Regions from separate parts of the Halobacillus sp. BAB-2008 genome, predicted to be linked through region 4. Evidence: riboswitches for the same ligand, from Rfam matches in the RefSeq annotation. Region 4 holds a riboswitch; each other region holds the start of a gene.
What was found. Region 4 has a riboswitch for S-adenosylmethionine ahead of D479_RS03515 (O-acetylhomoserine aminocarboxypropyltransferase/cysteine synthase family protein). Riboswitches for the same ligand answer to the same signal wherever they lie in the genome.

Region 1 (3,894 bases), on a different contig from region 4:
TGCCACGCAAACTCTGTCACGACCTGGATGGGAAGACGATACCGTGTTTCTGCGCCGGCAAACCCTTTGAAAACAAAGAGTTCTTCCCGCTTCTTTAAATACGTAAGAACTTTGTGGTAAAGCTGAACGAAAGTACTCTCGTCAATCGGAGTATTGATTGTACCCCAATCCACTTTTTGTTCGGACGTGTCGTCTTTGACGATGAATTTGTCTTTTGGTGATCTGCCGGTGTAAGTACCAGTAGTCGCTTGAATTGCACCTTTTTCTGTTAATGTGCCTTCGTTGCGAGAGAGGATCTTCTCCACCAAGTGCGGAACGGAAAGTTGGTGATGGACATTTTCTTGAGCTAGTAATAGGTTAAGTTCAGACATTTGGTTAATGGTACTCATATAAGTCGACCCGCCTTTGTCAAATAATTTAATCATCCTTAAGATGGAATTAGTATAACACATTCATTTTTATAGTCCATACTATTTGGTGAAATTGTTTCCAATATTTTGTGAACAAATATTGGCTTCCTGTTAAAATCCGGATGGTTTATTTCTATCCTATGTTTTTTCCGGTGTGAACGTTTATAAATGGAAAGAAAAGGTGGTGGGTCCTTGGTTTTGTAAGGATCCCTAAAAACCGTACCTGGTCGGGGATACGGGTGGAATCTGATTGACATGTTACATGGTTTTCGATACGATAACGAAGAACGGAAACTCTCTTATCCAGAGTTGGTGGAGGGACAGGCCCTTTGAAACCCAGCAACCGTCATGAGAATGGCATGGTGCTAACCTGAAGCAGGAAGGAACGAATTCCTTCTTGGACGATAAGAGCGAAAGGAAGCAGCCCCTTTCCTCGACATTAGGAAGGGTTTTTTCTTTTTATGGAGAAATATCCGAGCCGGAGGTCATCCGGTATAGATTCCTATATAAAGCTCTAATGGTTGTGGATGAAGCATGAACGAAGGAAACGTTTTTTCGTTTCTGCACATACTGGTAAAGAGTTCCGTCTAATACTTTGTACTTACAGAAGGAGGAGTTTTTCAGAATGCCTGCCAATCGCCGGTTATTCACATCAGAGTCAGTTACAGAAGGTCACCCCGATAAAATATGTGACCAGATTTCTGATGCCATTTTAGACGAAATTTTAAAAAATGACCCGAATGCTCGGGTTGCATGTGAGACAACAGTGACCACGGGACTTGTGCTCGTCTCAGGAGAGATCAGTACAAATACTTATGTAGACATCCCATCCATCGTTCGTCAAACAATTAAAGATATTGGATATACTCGAGCCAAATACGGCTTCGATGCGGATACGTGTGCCGTTCTGACTGCCATCGATGAGCAGTCCCCTGATATTGCAGGCGGAGTGGATGAAGCATTGGAATCCCGCGAGGGCAAGATGAGCGACGATGAGATTGAAGCGATCGGAGCTGGAGATCAGGGCTTAATGTTCGGTTTTGCTAATAATGAAACGAAAGAACTAATGCCTCTTCCTATTTCACTGGCACATAAACTGTCCAAGCGTCTTTCGGATGTCCGTAAAGACGGCACGCTGGATTACCTGCGCCCGGACGGGAAGACACAAGTGACCATCGAGTACGATGAGCTGGATAAACCTGTCCGCGTAGATACCATTGTCATTTCTACACAGCACGCGGAAGAAATTACATTGGAGCAGATTAAGAAAGATCTGCGCGACCATGTGATCGGTCCTGTTGTACCGGCGGAGCTCATTGATGAGCAGACGAAATACTTCATCAATCCGACAGGTCGTTTCGTTATCGGCGGTCCTCAAGGGGATGCCGGCTTGACGGGAAGAAAAATCATTGTGGATACGTATGGCGGATATGCCCGTCACGGCGGAGGTGCTTTCAGCGGGAAAGACGCGACGAAAGTGGACCGCTCTGCTGCTTATGCAGCCCGCTATGTTGCGAAGAACATCGTAGCTGCCGGACTTGCAGACGCTGTGGAAGTGCAGCTTGCGTATGCAATAGGTGTAGCGCAGCCGGTTTCCATTGCCATCAACTCGAATGGTACTGGAAAAGTATCGGAAGAGAAGCTGGTAGAAGCTGTGCGTGATCTGTTCGATCTGCGCCCTGCCGGTATTATCAAGATGCTGGATCTGCGTCGACCTATCTACCGTGATACGGCTGCTTATGGTCATTTCGGCCGCACGGATATTGAGTTCCCTTGGGAGCGGACGGACAAAGCAGAACAATTAAAATCTCGTTTCAATTAAGGACAAAAAAGTACCCGCAAGGGTACTTTTTTGTTTTTAATCTTTTTCTTGCTGCTGTTTATAATAGTTTCCTTTCTCTATGTAAGTGGTTCTTATCCTTTCCAACTCTTGATAGTCATGCTCGTTCAGTTCCCGGACTACTTTCGCGGGCCGGCCGAAAGCGAGCGTCCTTGGAGGGATAACTTTTCCCGGCGGGACGAGACTGCCGGCGCCGATGAAAGCTTCTTCTCCAATTATCGCTCCATCGAGTATGAGGGATCCCATACCGATCAGCGCGTTTTTCTTAATGTGTGCGGAATGCAGGGTCACTTGATGACCGACCGTCACGCCATCTTCAAGGATGAGTGGTTGACCCGGGCTTTGATGAAGCATACTGAGATCCTGTACATTTGTATTCCTGCCGATATGTACCGGAGCTACATCCCCGCGGATGACGGTTTTAAACCAGATGCTTGCTCCTTCATCAATAAAAACATCTCCTGTAATAACGGCATCATCAGCGATGTAAGCCGTCGGGTGTATAGACGGGCGCTTTCCTTTATATTCGCAAATCATAGTAAACCCCCTTATAATATTAGTTAAGGATAGTATAGCAGATGGAACGGGGGATAGACTGTGAATAAAAAGCAATCTCCAGCATCAGACGGCACTATCATTATCGTCCACGGAGCATTTGAACATGGTGGAAGATATGAGCGGTTGGCGGATCGTCTTCATAAAGATGGTTTCGATGTTATATACGGCGATCTGCCTGGCCAGGGAAATTCACCCGGAAGGAAAGGTCATATCCATTCCTTTGAGGAGTACATAAAGACAGTAGAGGGCTGGATCGGGGAAGCGGATCCCGATAAAAAAATATTTCTGCTCGGTCATAGTATGGGTGGTCTTGTAACGGTGCGGGTAATGGAACAGCTGCAACAGAAAATGGATGGTATCATCCTCTCGTCTCCTGCATTGGCTATTAAAGGCAGTGTAAGTGCGCCTGTGGAATGGTTGTCCTACCTATTGAATATCATAGCGCCCTCTTTACGTATGGATGCCAACCAAGACCCTTCATTGATTACAAGGGATACCGTGAAAGTCGAACAGTTTCGTAAAGATCCACTTGTCCTTAAGAAAGTCTCTGTGCGTTGGTACCGGGAGTTTCAACGTGCTTCCCGTCTGGCTTTCCGGGACGTTAACCAGTTTCCGGATGTACCTCTTCTTGTCTTGCAGGCGGGACGTGACGAACTGGTAGTGGCGGAAAAAACGGCAGAATGGTTTCATATAGTGGATGCTAAAGAAAAAACATACAAAGAATGGCCGGAATTATTCCATGAACTATTCAATGAGCCGGAGTGGGAAGATGTGTACCTTTATACACTTGGATTTTTACAACAGCAACTCAAGAAATAGACAGGGAGGGAAACATATGAAAGCAAATGTACCGAGTAACGCCCTGCATCTCATGTACCATGTGTACAAAAATATCTTTCCTTCCGTTCATAGAGAATTGAACGTTTGGATTGATCGGGCGCGTCAAATACCAGATCCGGAATTAAGGACACAGGCACTTGCCAGCATTGAAAGCAAAACGTTCCATTGTGAAGGCGGGTCGATTTATGCAGTGCTTGCAGGGGAGAGAAGGGACGAAGCGGTTCGTTTTATCGTAGCCTATCAAAC
Region 2 (3,894 bases), on a different contig from region 4:
CGTGGTGTCTGGGCAGCAACAATCGGTTCAAATTTCAAGTTCTTCGGATTATCTTCAATGATATCGAGCGATCCATTTCCGTCGAAATCTTCCGGTAGACCGATCAGACCCGCCTGCTCAAGGAGAAGCAGAGCGCGCCCCATGTTCGTTGCTTCTTTCGGGACAGCGATGGAACTTCCATCAGGAATGTCCTTTACATCTTTATATTTTTCGGAATAGACACCCATCGGAGCAATGATCGTCGTACCGATCGGCTTCAAGTCTAAATCGTGCTCTTCTATGAAGGAATCAAAATACGACACCGTCTGGAAAGCGTTCAAATCGATATCTCCATCAGCAAGTGCCATGTTCGGGCGCACGTAGTCCGCGAATTCAACCAGTTCAATGTCAATATTCTCTTTCTCTGCTTTCTCCTGGACTTTCTCCCAAATCGGGACGCCGGAACCATTCAGGCCTACCTTCACTTTCGTCTTCTCACCAGAGGCTGCGTCGCCTTCACTGGAGCACCCTGCTAATACAAAACTGATGATTGCGATGAAACTTAAAATAAATCCCCACTTTTTCATAATAATATCCCCCTGTTATTGTCTACGTATTTTTCTTGATATAAAGTTTCCAACCGTCTGCGTAAGCTGCACAATCAGTACGAGCAATAGGACCGTTGCAATCATAATATCTGTTTCAAAGCGTTGATAGCCGTAAGAGATGGCCAAATCTCCCAAACCTCCGCCTCCAACAAAGCCCGCCATGGCGGAAGCACCGACGAGACCGATCGTTGCAATCGTCAAGTTAAGAATGATAGAACTCAATGCTTCTGGTATATAAACACGACGTATGATCTGCCACGGTGTCGCTCCCATCGCTTCTGCTGCTTCGATGACTCCTGGTTTCACTTCGAGCAAGCTGCTTTCCACAAGCCTCGCTATGTACGGAGCAGAGAAGATGACGAGCGGAACGACAGCTGCTGCTGTCCCGATCGATGAACCGACAAGCAGACGTGTAAACGGCAGGATCGCTACGAGCAATATGATGAACGGAATGGAACGGAAGAAGTTCACAACCGCACTTAATCCGTTAAAGAACGGTTTATTTTGAAGCAGCCCTCCCTGTCTCGTAACAACGAGAAGTATTCCAAGCGGCAGGCCGATAAGCGCTGCTGCCAGGAGGGATATACCGACCATGACAAGGGTCTGGTATGTCGCTTCCCATATTTTCGGCCAAAAATCCATCAAATTAACCTGCATGTGCAGTCACCTCCTGTACCGTTACGGTTTGTTGGATATGGTGGATCGCTTTAAGAATTTCTTTCGCATCCCCTTGGAACTCCACGACTAAATGACCGAATGGAATACCCTGCAGTTCCGTAATCTGTCCGAACAGTACATTTACTTCCACATCAAAACGTTTTGCCACCTGTGAGAGGACCGGCTGTCCTGCGCTTTCCTCCACAAAGGTGATCCGGTAGATATTCCCGGAGGCATGGCGCTTTTCGATGCCGTCTAGAATAGACGCGGGTATATCATTCTCCATCACCGTCCTTACGAAATTCTTGGTTGTCGGATGCTGCGGATTGGAGAAAAGGTCGAAAATGGATCCACTCTCCATGACACGTCCGTTTTCCATCACTGCTATCCTGTCACACACCTCACGGACGACATTCATTTCGTGAGTGATCATCAGAATCGTAATGCCGTACTCGTCCCTCACCTTCTTCAAAAGTTCCAGGATTGACTTGGTTGTCTCCGGATCGAGAGCGGACGTTGCTTCGTCACATAATAGAATATCAGGGGAGGTCGCCAAAGCTCGGGCGATACCGACCCGCTGTTTCTGCCCGCCGGACAGCTGGTCCGGGTAATGATTTGCCTTTTCAGACAGACCGACGAAGGCTAGAATTTCCTTCACCCTTTGATCTATCTCTTTCTTCGGCGTACCGACAAGAGATAATGGAAATGCCACGTTATGGTGGACGGTTTTGGACTCCAGCAGATTAAAATGCTGAAAGATCATTCCGATGCGCTTCCGGACTGTCCTTAAATCCGGTTTGGACAGCTTCGTCAAATCCTCTCCATTGACGACGACCCTTCCTTCTGTCGGCCGTTCCAATAAATTAACAAGACGGACGAGCGTGCTTTTTCCAGCGCCGCTGAAACCGATGACTCCGAAGATTTCCCCTTTATGTATCGTCAAATCGACACGGTCGACGGCACGCAGTTCTTTCCCTTCGTGCTGATACACTTTCGATACGTTTTCAAACTGGATCATCGAATCCCTCCTATGCTTTCCTAAACAAAAAGAGCCTCTCTTCTTATAAAACAAGAAGAGAGGCTCACACGTATGTATATGAGATCCGTCTCTCCTCATCTGTCACGCCCACAGGCGTGCTGGAGTTGGCACAGTTTCTGACGGAGACATCCGTTCAGATCCGCTGCCGAGGTTTCAAAGGGCCAGTCCCTCCACCTCTCTAGATAAGAAGATCGATTCCATTCGTTATTCAATTATGTCACTGGTGAAAATGATAATACAGCCTCATCCACCTTGTCAATTCCATTTGTAACTTTTCTCAGAAAAATGGAGAAATTCAGATTCCATAGATACCTTAAAGGGTATGTATAGCCATAAATCAGGAAATTAAAAAGGAGGATTCTATGTTTCATTATACAGTTGAAACGAAGAAGAGTGTCGAGGATGCAGTGGAAAGCCTGGAACAACAGCTGAGTCTGGAGCAGTTCGGGGTCTTATGGAAGTTCAATGTCAAAGATAAGCTGACGGAAAAAGGATTGGACTTCCATCAGGAATTTCGTATTCTTGAAGTGTGTAATCCGAAAGAAGCAGAAAACATCCTATCCGAGAATACCCTTGCCGGTTATTTTCTCCCTTGTAAAATGGTCGTATATGATGAGCAGGGTAAAACAAAGATCGGAATGCCGAAGCCGACTGCTCTCGTAAGTCCCATTGGTGATGCTGCCGTTCAATCACTCGCCTCCGATATCGAGGAACGGTTGATTCACTGTATAAGCAAAAGCGTGTGAAATTAGATCCCTGGTCAGGGTTCACCCATCCGCACTCTACCAGGGATCTCCATTTAATGCTCGATAGGCGGAATTTTCGGATCCGTACCTTTCAACGAGTAGTGAAAAGACCCCCGGTTGGTTACCGCTCCGTAGAAGATATCCGAAACCGCATGGGGAGTGATCTGTTTCTCTACCCACGCTTCTGTCTTTTCCATACGCGCTATCATATCCTTTTGCAAAATACCGTCCATAATCAAGGGGACGTCATAACCCCCACCCCTATTCCATATACCTATGTCTTCTCTAGTAACGGGCTCTTTTCCCTGCTTCAATTGCACCGTCAATCTCCCGTCCGGTTCTATGATTGCCATGTATACGTCCTCAATCCGGAATACATCTTTTTCCCGAAGCATTTGTATTATATTATCAATGGAATAGCGAATTCGCTTAACGTTTTCACCAATCATCTTCCCTTCGAAAACGACAACAGTTGGTTCGAAGGTCAATAACTTTCCGAACCAAGGACTCCTCAGCTTCATCCATACAATGACTTTTTGTAAGAGCGCGATCGCTATAATAGCTGTCACCGTATGGATGTGGTTGATATTCGGATCAGCAATATCCGCTCCCACCACGGAGCCGAGAACCAGGACAACAACGAAGTCAAAGACAGGTAGTTCACCGATCGACCGCTTCCCCATAAAGAGACCTACGGCCAAAAGCAATGGCAGGATTGTGACGATTCTAAGCAGTACCTTCCAGGTATCCATCCAAAGTTCCATCATGTCACCTCTTCCTTAGCTTGGTATTCTATCGGTATTCTTATCCGAATCTTTTCTTGTTGACAAAAATACCACTAGGGGTATATTATTAGTCATGTACT
Region 3 (3,894 bases), on a different contig from region 4:
GTCATCGAAGTAAGCAGTGAAAAAAAACAATCCAAAGACGGAAAAGCCCCCGACGAGAGCGATCAAGTACTCTGCCTGAACGAAGCGGGTGACGAGCCAATTCTTCAGTTTTTCACTCAGGGCTGCTCCGATTCCCATGGCCATCATGAACAGCCCGATGGTTATACAGTAATAAAGAACGCTGTCCCCGAATAAGTAGCTGCCTGCAGCACCATAAAGAACTTGGAAGACGATTCCGCAGATTGAAACGATTCCTGATGACAGATAAAGATACTTTTGTGCGTTCACGGTTGGTCCTCCTTTATTCTTCTTATGTAATGCTTCCTGCTACGGCAAAACCGATGAAGATACTGACAGATGCCGCTACAAGGCCGACAGCGATGTTGTTTTTCTTTATTTCCTCTTCCGCTTTGAACGGAGTGATCCACTCGAACAAATAGTAGCCGGCAATCATCAACAGAAAGCCGATGAAGATCCAGATAGAGGCGCTCCAAATACTTAAATTGTGGGCAATAGAAGATTCTGTAATGATACCTAGACCGATCAACTTCCCGGCGAACTGAGAAGCGACAGCGACGTTGCCCTTCAGCAGCTCTTCTTTATCGTTATAAGGGGTGAATTTTTCAAAGATGGCCATACAAATTCCTGCCAGGACAAGCATGACGATCCAATACAGCAAGGTCAATAGAAGGTCATAAACATTCAGTACTTCCGAAATATCGAATTCAAACATGGTTTTTCGCTCCTGTTCTTTTGTTATTTTCCTGCTCCGGGGCCGCCGCCGCGGACACCGGAGGATGTGCTGGATGACTGGCGTACGGATGGACTGCTCCCGGCATTTTTCACATAACTTCCGCCGCTTCCGCCGATATACCCTGTATAAAAGAAGCCGCCGCGGTTATCAAGGTCTATAGCATAAACCTCTTCTGCTTCCTCTTCTATGCCGTAGTCCGAAAAGAAATCACTATCATAATTGTTCCGGACGAATTCTTTATCCGATACTTCGATGATGGTATCTTCTTCTTTCTGGGTGTCCTGATAGACCTGCACGAGGTAATCGTCGTAGAGCATTAAATCACGACCGTCTTTGGAGGCTTTATGTACGGCCTCTTCAGAGTCGGTGATGCCGGCTGCCACTTTCTCCGGCTTCTGATCATAAGCGCGGAAGATTTCCGATTTGTTGCCCACATCATCGTATACGATATCCTCCATTGGGTATTGATCCCCGACTGCATCCACTACGTTGGAGCATGCCGTCAAACACAGCAGGCCGAGCAGAATAACCGGGATGGATTTGAGTTTCATACTCTTCATCTCCTGTTTTATTCATTTTCTAGAGGGCGTAGCATTAAGGAATTCAAGCGCCAGTGTGTTTCCTTCATACTGGACTGCCAATGTGGAGGGTAGTCTCCCTGCACCTCGAAGCGATCGGTATACGTCCGGTCTTCATCATCCGTGATGACTCGTTCCAATTCGAAGGAGAAGGTTACCCACACATCATATTGGAAGGTCGCCCATTCCACCCCGTGATCGGTTTCGGTGCTGAGCGGGCTCACCGGCTGTTCATCCAAATAAGATTGAAATTGCTTGTTCCGTACGGTGTAATGGACATCTGTGATGTGCTCCGGATCGACTTCTTTGTTCATATAAACGTCACGAAGAGCGGTTTCATAAACCCGTTCATACAAAAAATAGGCATCCAAAGCACCCCAATTTTGATTGTCGATCTCGTTTAACGCAGCTATCGTATGAGTGAGAAAAGCAACTTCAGTAGGCTCATAGTCTTCATCTGTGATGTAGGTATCCATTGATACAGTCAGGTTGTCGGGTTTCTCTGAATCTCCTTCTCCATAGACATCAATTTCTCCCGGCATGAACATACCAATGAGCACGAGCAGTGCGAATATGGAGCCGATGACGATTCCTGATATTTTTAGTATTTTTATGAAGGTTTTCATTGTCTATCACCTCCTCAGAAAGGGAACGGAACGTGAGTGTTAAGGCAATTTCATCCATTTTAACCACTCTCATTATACGTTCCTATGAATCTAGAAACAACAAAATTCGAGGATATTCGGAACATTCAAGTTGCAGCGTAATAATAAAATTCAGCGTTGACATTTTTTATTTGCGTTGTTAGAGTATTTAAAAAATACATATTTCTTATCCAGAGAGGTGGAGGGACTGGCCCTTTGAAGCCTCAGCAACAGGTCTGAATGCAGACACTGTGCTAATTCCAGCGGGTGTTGAATAACCCTGATAGATAGGAGCTTCCTTTTATTTGTCGGTAAACGCACCCGCTCCAGGGTGCGTTTTTTTATGTATTTTTAGATGAAGAGAAAGTGGAGGGGAAGAGAAAATGGAACAGAACTTCAAAAGAGAAATGAAAACACGCCACCTTGTGATGCTGTCACTCGGTGGAGTCATCGGAACCGGGCTGTTCCTCAGTTCCGGATACACCATCCAGCAGGCAGGACCATTCGGGACGGTGCTTGCCTATTTGATTGGTGCGTTGGTCGTTTACTTAGTGATGCTCTGTCTTGGTGAGTTGTCTGTACATATGCCGGAGACTGGTGCGTTTCACAGTTATGCCGCGAAGTATATCGGTCCGGGAACGGGGTTTACGGTTGCCTGGCTTTACTGGCTCACCTGGACAGTGGCGCTGGGATCGGAATTCACAGCTGCCGGACTGATGATGCAGCGGTGGTTCCCGGATATAAGTGTATGGATATGGAGCGCTTTATTCGCGATTTTGATCTTCGGATTGAATGCATTCACCGTGAAGTTTTTTGCAGAATCAGAGTTTTGGTTTTCTTCTGTCAAAGTCATCGCTATTTTTCTATTTATTCTACTTGGTCTGGCCGGAATTTTCGGTATTGTGCCGCTTGCAGATTCTGAACCAGCTCCGTTCTTTTCTAATTTCACAGAAGCTGGTTTGTTTCCGAATGGGGCTTTCGCCATCTTAATGACGATGCTGGCGGTCAACTTCGCATTCTCCGGTACAGAGTTGATCGGTATTGCGGCGGGAGAAACGGTCGATCCCGCGAAAACAATCCCGAAAGCCATCCGGACGACGCTCGTACGGCTCATTCTTTTCTTTGTAGGAACAATTATTGTGCTTTCCGCGCTGCTTCCGAGTTCGGAAGCCGGAGTCATTGAGAGTCCTTTCGTTGCCGTTTTGGAAAGAGTCGGTGTTCCATTTGCCGCAGATATCATGAACTTCGTCATCATCACGGCTATTTTGTCTGCAGCGAATTCAGGGTTATATGCCTCCTCCCGTATGCTGTGGTCTCTCGCGGATCGGAAGACGATCTCTCCGAAATTCGCGAAAATGACGAAGAAAGGCATTCCGCTGAACGCCATCTTATTCAGCATGCTTGGTGGGGGACTGGCTCTGTTGTCCAGCATCATTGCGCCCGATACCGTCTATATCGTGCTGGTATCGATTTCAGGACTTGCAGTCGTTATCGTATGGATGAGCATCAGTCTTGCTCAATTTAATTTCCGGCGGGCTTATGTGAAAGCTGGGAACAAGGTGGAGGACCTGGGATACCGGGCGCCGCTTTATCCATTGGTGCCGATCGCATCGTTCCTGCTCTGTCTTGCCGCCTGCATCGGAATCGCCTTTGATCCGACACAGCGGATCGCCCTGTATTGTGGAATTCCATTCATCATCCTTTGTTATGCAGGGTATTATCTGTCACAATCCAAGAAGAAACGGAGAGTAGAACATGTCGAACAAAATCAACAAGCGCAATCCTATTAAACAACTATTGGAAATAAAAAAACGATTATTCTCGATGGGGCGTTGGCGACAGAATTGGAGACATACGGCTTCGACCTTGATGATCCACTTTGGTCCGCCCGTGTGCTGCTTGAGAATCCGGATGCTAT
Region 4 (3,894 bases):
GACCGATTGTAGAGAGGAGGAGATGCTTTTTCCTGTACGAACCGCTACGACAGCGTCATATATTCGTATACCGGAAATCGTGGTTTCCTCATCCTCCGCTATTGCCTCATTAATCCACAAAATTCCGTGCGGCTGCTGCTCGATAATCGGTTCATCTGTGTTCAACCGGTCAAAATGAAGGATATCCACATAAGTAGGTGCCTCTTCTTCTGAGGATAGATCCACAATCGTATAGCCGAGTTGAGCAAGTCTGTTTACATCCTCCGGAGAAGGACTTGTGGTAAACCCGATCGTTCTTTTCCTCAGTTGGCCTTCTGAACGATCCAAGGATGATTGTAGAATCGGCAGTGCTGGATGGTTCCTGTTTTTACTTGCCGACCCAGCACCTGTAGCTTGGCGGATGGCAGCATCCAATTCATCAATCAAGTCATCAACCGACTCCAGGCCTACAGACAGACGCACGAGCTCCTCGGTGACGCCCGATTTCTTCAGGTCATGCTCGTTCAACTGTTGGTGTGTGGTGGATGCGGGATGAATAATTAACGATTTTGCATCGCCGACGTTAGCTACATGGGACCACAATCCGATGTTGTCTATCAGTGTACGACCAGCTTCCCTGCCGCCTGAAATACCAAAAACGACGATGGAGCCGTGGCCGTAATGGAAGTACTTCTCAGCAAGGGGGTGGGTAGGATGATCGGGTAATCCCGGATAACGCACCCACTCGACTCCTTCATGTTTTTCTAAATACCTGGCAATCTCGAGTGCCTGATCCGCATGCTTTTTAATTCGGAGATGCAGCGTCTCCAACCCTTGCAGCAACAGGAAAGCATTTTGCGGGCTTAGGCATGCCCCGATATCCCGGAGAAGTTGGACGCGGAGTTTAACCGCGTAGGCTGCGGGACCGAGATCGGCGTAGCGGATTCCATTGTAGCTCTCATCCGGAGTTGTAAATCCAGGGAACTTCTCGTGGTCCCAGTTAAAACGGCCGCTGTCAATGACGACACCGCCAATCGTCGTGCCGTGTCCCCCGATCCATTTCGTAGCGGAGTGGACGACGATATCCGCGCCCCATGCGAAAGGTTGGCATACATAAGGGGTGGCAAAGGTGTTATCGATAATAAGTGGGATGTGATGACTGTGGGCTACAGCTGCCACTTTCTCGATATCGAGAACATCCAGACTCGGATTTCCAATCGTTTCCGCGAAAATTGCCTTTGTATTTGAGGTAATGGCTGCTTGGAAGTCGTCATGGCTGCTGCCTTCAATGAAACGAACATGGATTCCATACCTCGGAAGGGTATGGACGAAGAGGTTGTATGTGCCGCCGTAAAGGTTGGAGGAAGCAACGATTTCATCTCCGGCTCCTGCAATATTCAAAATGGCGAGTGTGATCGCTGACATTCCGGAAGAAGTAGCTACAGCTGCGGCTCCGTCTTCCAATAAAGCCATCCGCTGCTCGAAAGCATCCACGGTCGGGTTCATGATCCGCGTATAAATGTTTCCCGGTTCTGCAAGGGCGAACAGGTTCTGAGCGTGGTCTGTGTCTCGGAAGACATAAGAGGTCGTTTGATAAATCGGCACTGCGCGGGAACCGGTAGCCGGGTCTGGCTCCTGTCCGCCGTGTAACAACAAAGTCTCTGGACCGTACGGGTGGTTAGGGAAAGTCATCAATCATTCTCCTCCTTGGATTGTTGTTCCTAGGAACCTCTACCTTGGTGGCGGAAGGCAAACGAAAAGCCCTCTTCTGTAAGAAAGAAGAGGGCTGTATGTACGGATTACCTCCCCTTATCTTTCAGATCACCGGATCTGTAGGATTTAGCACCTTTTCAAGTCTATGCTTGATGGTTGCCGGGCGTCGTAGGGCCTAGTCCCTCTGCCGCTCTCGATAAGAGTGTATTCGATTAGTCTGACTTGTTTGAAATTATATACGTGTGCCTGTGCAATGTCAAACCCTTTCTCTGAGGCCTTTGATGTTTGAGTATGCATCCAGCTGGGAATGCTCTTACTACATTCAAAAATAGTAGAGGAGTGAAGATAGAATGAAAGAATATAGTGTAGTCCCAAATAAAGACGTAACAGGCTGGTTTGTTAAAATCGAAGACGTGGCTCCGACAAATCTTTACGATGAACGTGATACTGCCATCGAAAAGGCTGAAGAAATGGCGAAAGGAAATTCACCAAGCAAGCTTTCCATTATGAATCAGAATCACGAAGTAGAAGAAGAGCGCACGTACTAATACATGACTCCCGGAAACGGGAGTTTTTTTATGTTATGAATCTGGTAGAGTGGAAGCAGGATTAGTAGCAAAGAAGAGGGGATCTTTATGGACAATCGCTATGATGTGGTCATTACAGGTGCACGGGTGGCAGGCGCGAGTTTAGCAGTTCTGCTTGGAAAACTCGGAAAAAAAGTACTTCTTATAGATAAAGCTCCTTTCCCGAGTGATACGTTATCAACTCATTATATGTCGCATACCGGTTACTTAGAAGAACTCGGCATTTTAGACAAATTGCTGGCTGGCGGCCTGCGGAAGGTGGATCGGATGAGGACACATATCGGTTCCAGTTACATAGATGGCCCGAGGTCTGCCTACACGGTCATACCAAAGCGTGACCGCCTGGATATGCTTCTTATAGAACGCACCTTCCTGTACGAGGGAGTAACCTTTCTTTCAGAGACAGCTGTGCGGGAGGTTTTGTGGGATCAAGACCGCATGGTAGGGGTGAGGATAAAAGGGAAAGGGAGAGAGAAAGAGGTGTATGGTGATTTAATTGTCGGAGCAGATGGTAAACATTCGACGATCGCCCGCCAGGCAGGTGCGGAAGTGTATCACGATACACCGCCTCTCAGACCAGTGCTGTACGGATATTTTGAGGGAATTCCCCCTTTGGAAACGCCTACTACGGAAATATTTCTTCATGAAGGAAGAATCGGCTTTTTGTTCCCAATGGAACAAGGAAGAGATTGTATCGGTCTTGAGGTTCATCCGGATGAGTTTAAAACTATGATGAAAGATTCCCCCGAAGCGTTTGTCCGTATGTACAAGCAGCTGTATGGAATGGAAAAGCGGTTGGAGAATGCCCGTTTGCAAGGAAGTATCATCGGGACCTCAGGGGTGCCTAACTTTTTCCGTAAACCTTATGGAAACGGATGGGCCCTGATCGGCGATGCAGGTCACAGTAAAGACCCAAGTACAGGACTTGGGATTAATGATGCTTTCATGCAGGCGTTTCTGCTCGCAGATGCGTGCATGCGGATCGATGCAGGTGATGACAGGGAAGTGGTCATGGAAGCTTTCCAGAAAAAGCGGGATGAACACCTCTTCCCGGGCTTTCAGTTGACGCTGGATTATATCCACTCGTTAAAAAGGTTCTCGAAGAATGAACTTGCCCTGTTTCAAGCGATGGCTGCCAACCCGATGGTATGGAACAAAGTGGCGCCGAAATTGGGGGATTATTTGAGAGAAGGGACCAGAGACTTTCCTCTGCTTTACCAATCTGTCGAAATGGAAGCGGAAGCATTCGGATATGACAAGGATTCCTCTCCCTGACGGCGAACTATATAAAGAGAGGTGATGGGGATGGAATGGACGAAAGAAACCGCATATGCAAAGCTGCAAGAGGTTTATACAGATAAGGTCATGCAGGAGGAGAAGCGGAGAGTGTTCCAACAAGTTTACCGGCACCTTCGTGAACATTTGGATGATCTATGTGTCAGTCATGGTTTAAAGGAGCAGGCGGAGAAACAGCTTGGATTCTTTAAGGAATATACGTTCATGCCGGGAGATAATCTGTTTCAATCCATGCGTCACGTTTTTCTGTTGGCAAGAGGCGAAAGAAAAGAGGAAGAGGCAGTGACCAGGCAGCACTTGGAACGGATCTATCGCGCGC

Region 1: another riboswitch for S-adenosylmethionine. It lies ahead of metK (methionine adenosyltransferase); the one in region 4 lies ahead of D479_RS03515 (O-acetylhomoserine aminocarboxypropyltransferase/cysteine synthase family protein).
Region 2: another riboswitch for S-adenosylmethionine. It lies ahead of D479_RS15740 (methionine ABC transporter ATP-binding protein); the one in region 4 lies ahead of D479_RS03515 (O-acetylhomoserine aminocarboxypropyltransferase/cysteine synthase family protein).
Region 3: another riboswitch for S-adenosylmethionine. It lies ahead of mmuP (S-methylmethionine permease); the one in region 4 lies ahead of D479_RS03515 (O-acetylhomoserine aminocarboxypropyltransferase/cysteine synthase family protein).

The regions. Positions count from the first base shown of each region.
Region 1 is NZ_ANPF01000052.1:28,057-31,950, forward strand. Features, by position in the region: gene pckA (phosphoenolpyruvate carboxykinase (ATP)) at 1-389, opposite strand, end outside; SAM riboswitch class I at 707-821, shown strand; gene metK (methionine adenosyltransferase) at 1,036-2,232, shown strand; gene D479_RS12550 (gamma carbonic anhydrase family protein) at 2,269-2,787, opposite strand; gene D479_RS12555 (alpha/beta hydrolase) at 2,848-3,627, shown strand; gene D479_RS12560 (tetraprenyl-beta-curcumene synthase family protein) at 3,644-3,894, shown strand, end outside.
Region 2 is NZ_ANPF01000072.1:6,823-10,716, forward strand. Features, by position in the region: gene D479_RS15730 (MetQ/NlpA family ABC transporter substrate-binding protein) at 1-566, opposite strand, end outside; gene D479_RS15735 (methionine ABC transporter permease) at 582-1,244, opposite strand; gene D479_RS15740 (methionine ABC transporter ATP-binding protein) at 1,234-2,262, opposite strand; SAM riboswitch class I at 2,355-2,472, opposite strand; gene D479_RS15745 (DUF302 domain-containing protein) at 2,646-3,029, shown strand; gene D479_RS15750 (YetF domain-containing protein) at 3,083-3,796, opposite strand.
Region 3 is NZ_ANPF01000013.1:50,298-54,191, reverse strand. Features, by position in the region: gene D479_RS03985 (polyamine aminopropyltransferase) at 1-288, opposite strand, end outside; gene D479_RS03980 (DUF350 domain-containing protein) at 311-733, opposite strand; gene D479_RS03975 (DUF4247 domain-containing protein) at 757-1,305, opposite strand; gene D479_RS03970 (hypothetical protein) at 1,323-1,958, opposite strand; SAM riboswitch class I at 2,161-2,270, shown strand; gene mmuP (S-methylmethionine permease) at 2,360-3,766, shown strand; gene mmuM (homocysteine S-methyltransferase) at 3,773-3,894, shown strand, end outside.
Region 4 is NZ_ANPF01000011.1:6,083-9,976, reverse strand. Features, by position in the region: gene D479_RS03515 (O-acetylhomoserine aminocarboxypropyltransferase/cysteine synthase family protein) at 1-1,671, opposite strand, end outside; SAM riboswitch class I at 1,786-1,895, opposite strand; gene D479_RS03510 (DUF2188 domain-containing protein) at 2,043-2,240, shown strand; gene D479_RS03505 (NAD(P)/FAD-dependent oxidoreductase) at 2,328-3,554, shown strand; gene D479_RS03500 (hypothetical protein) at 3,585-3,894, shown strand, end outside.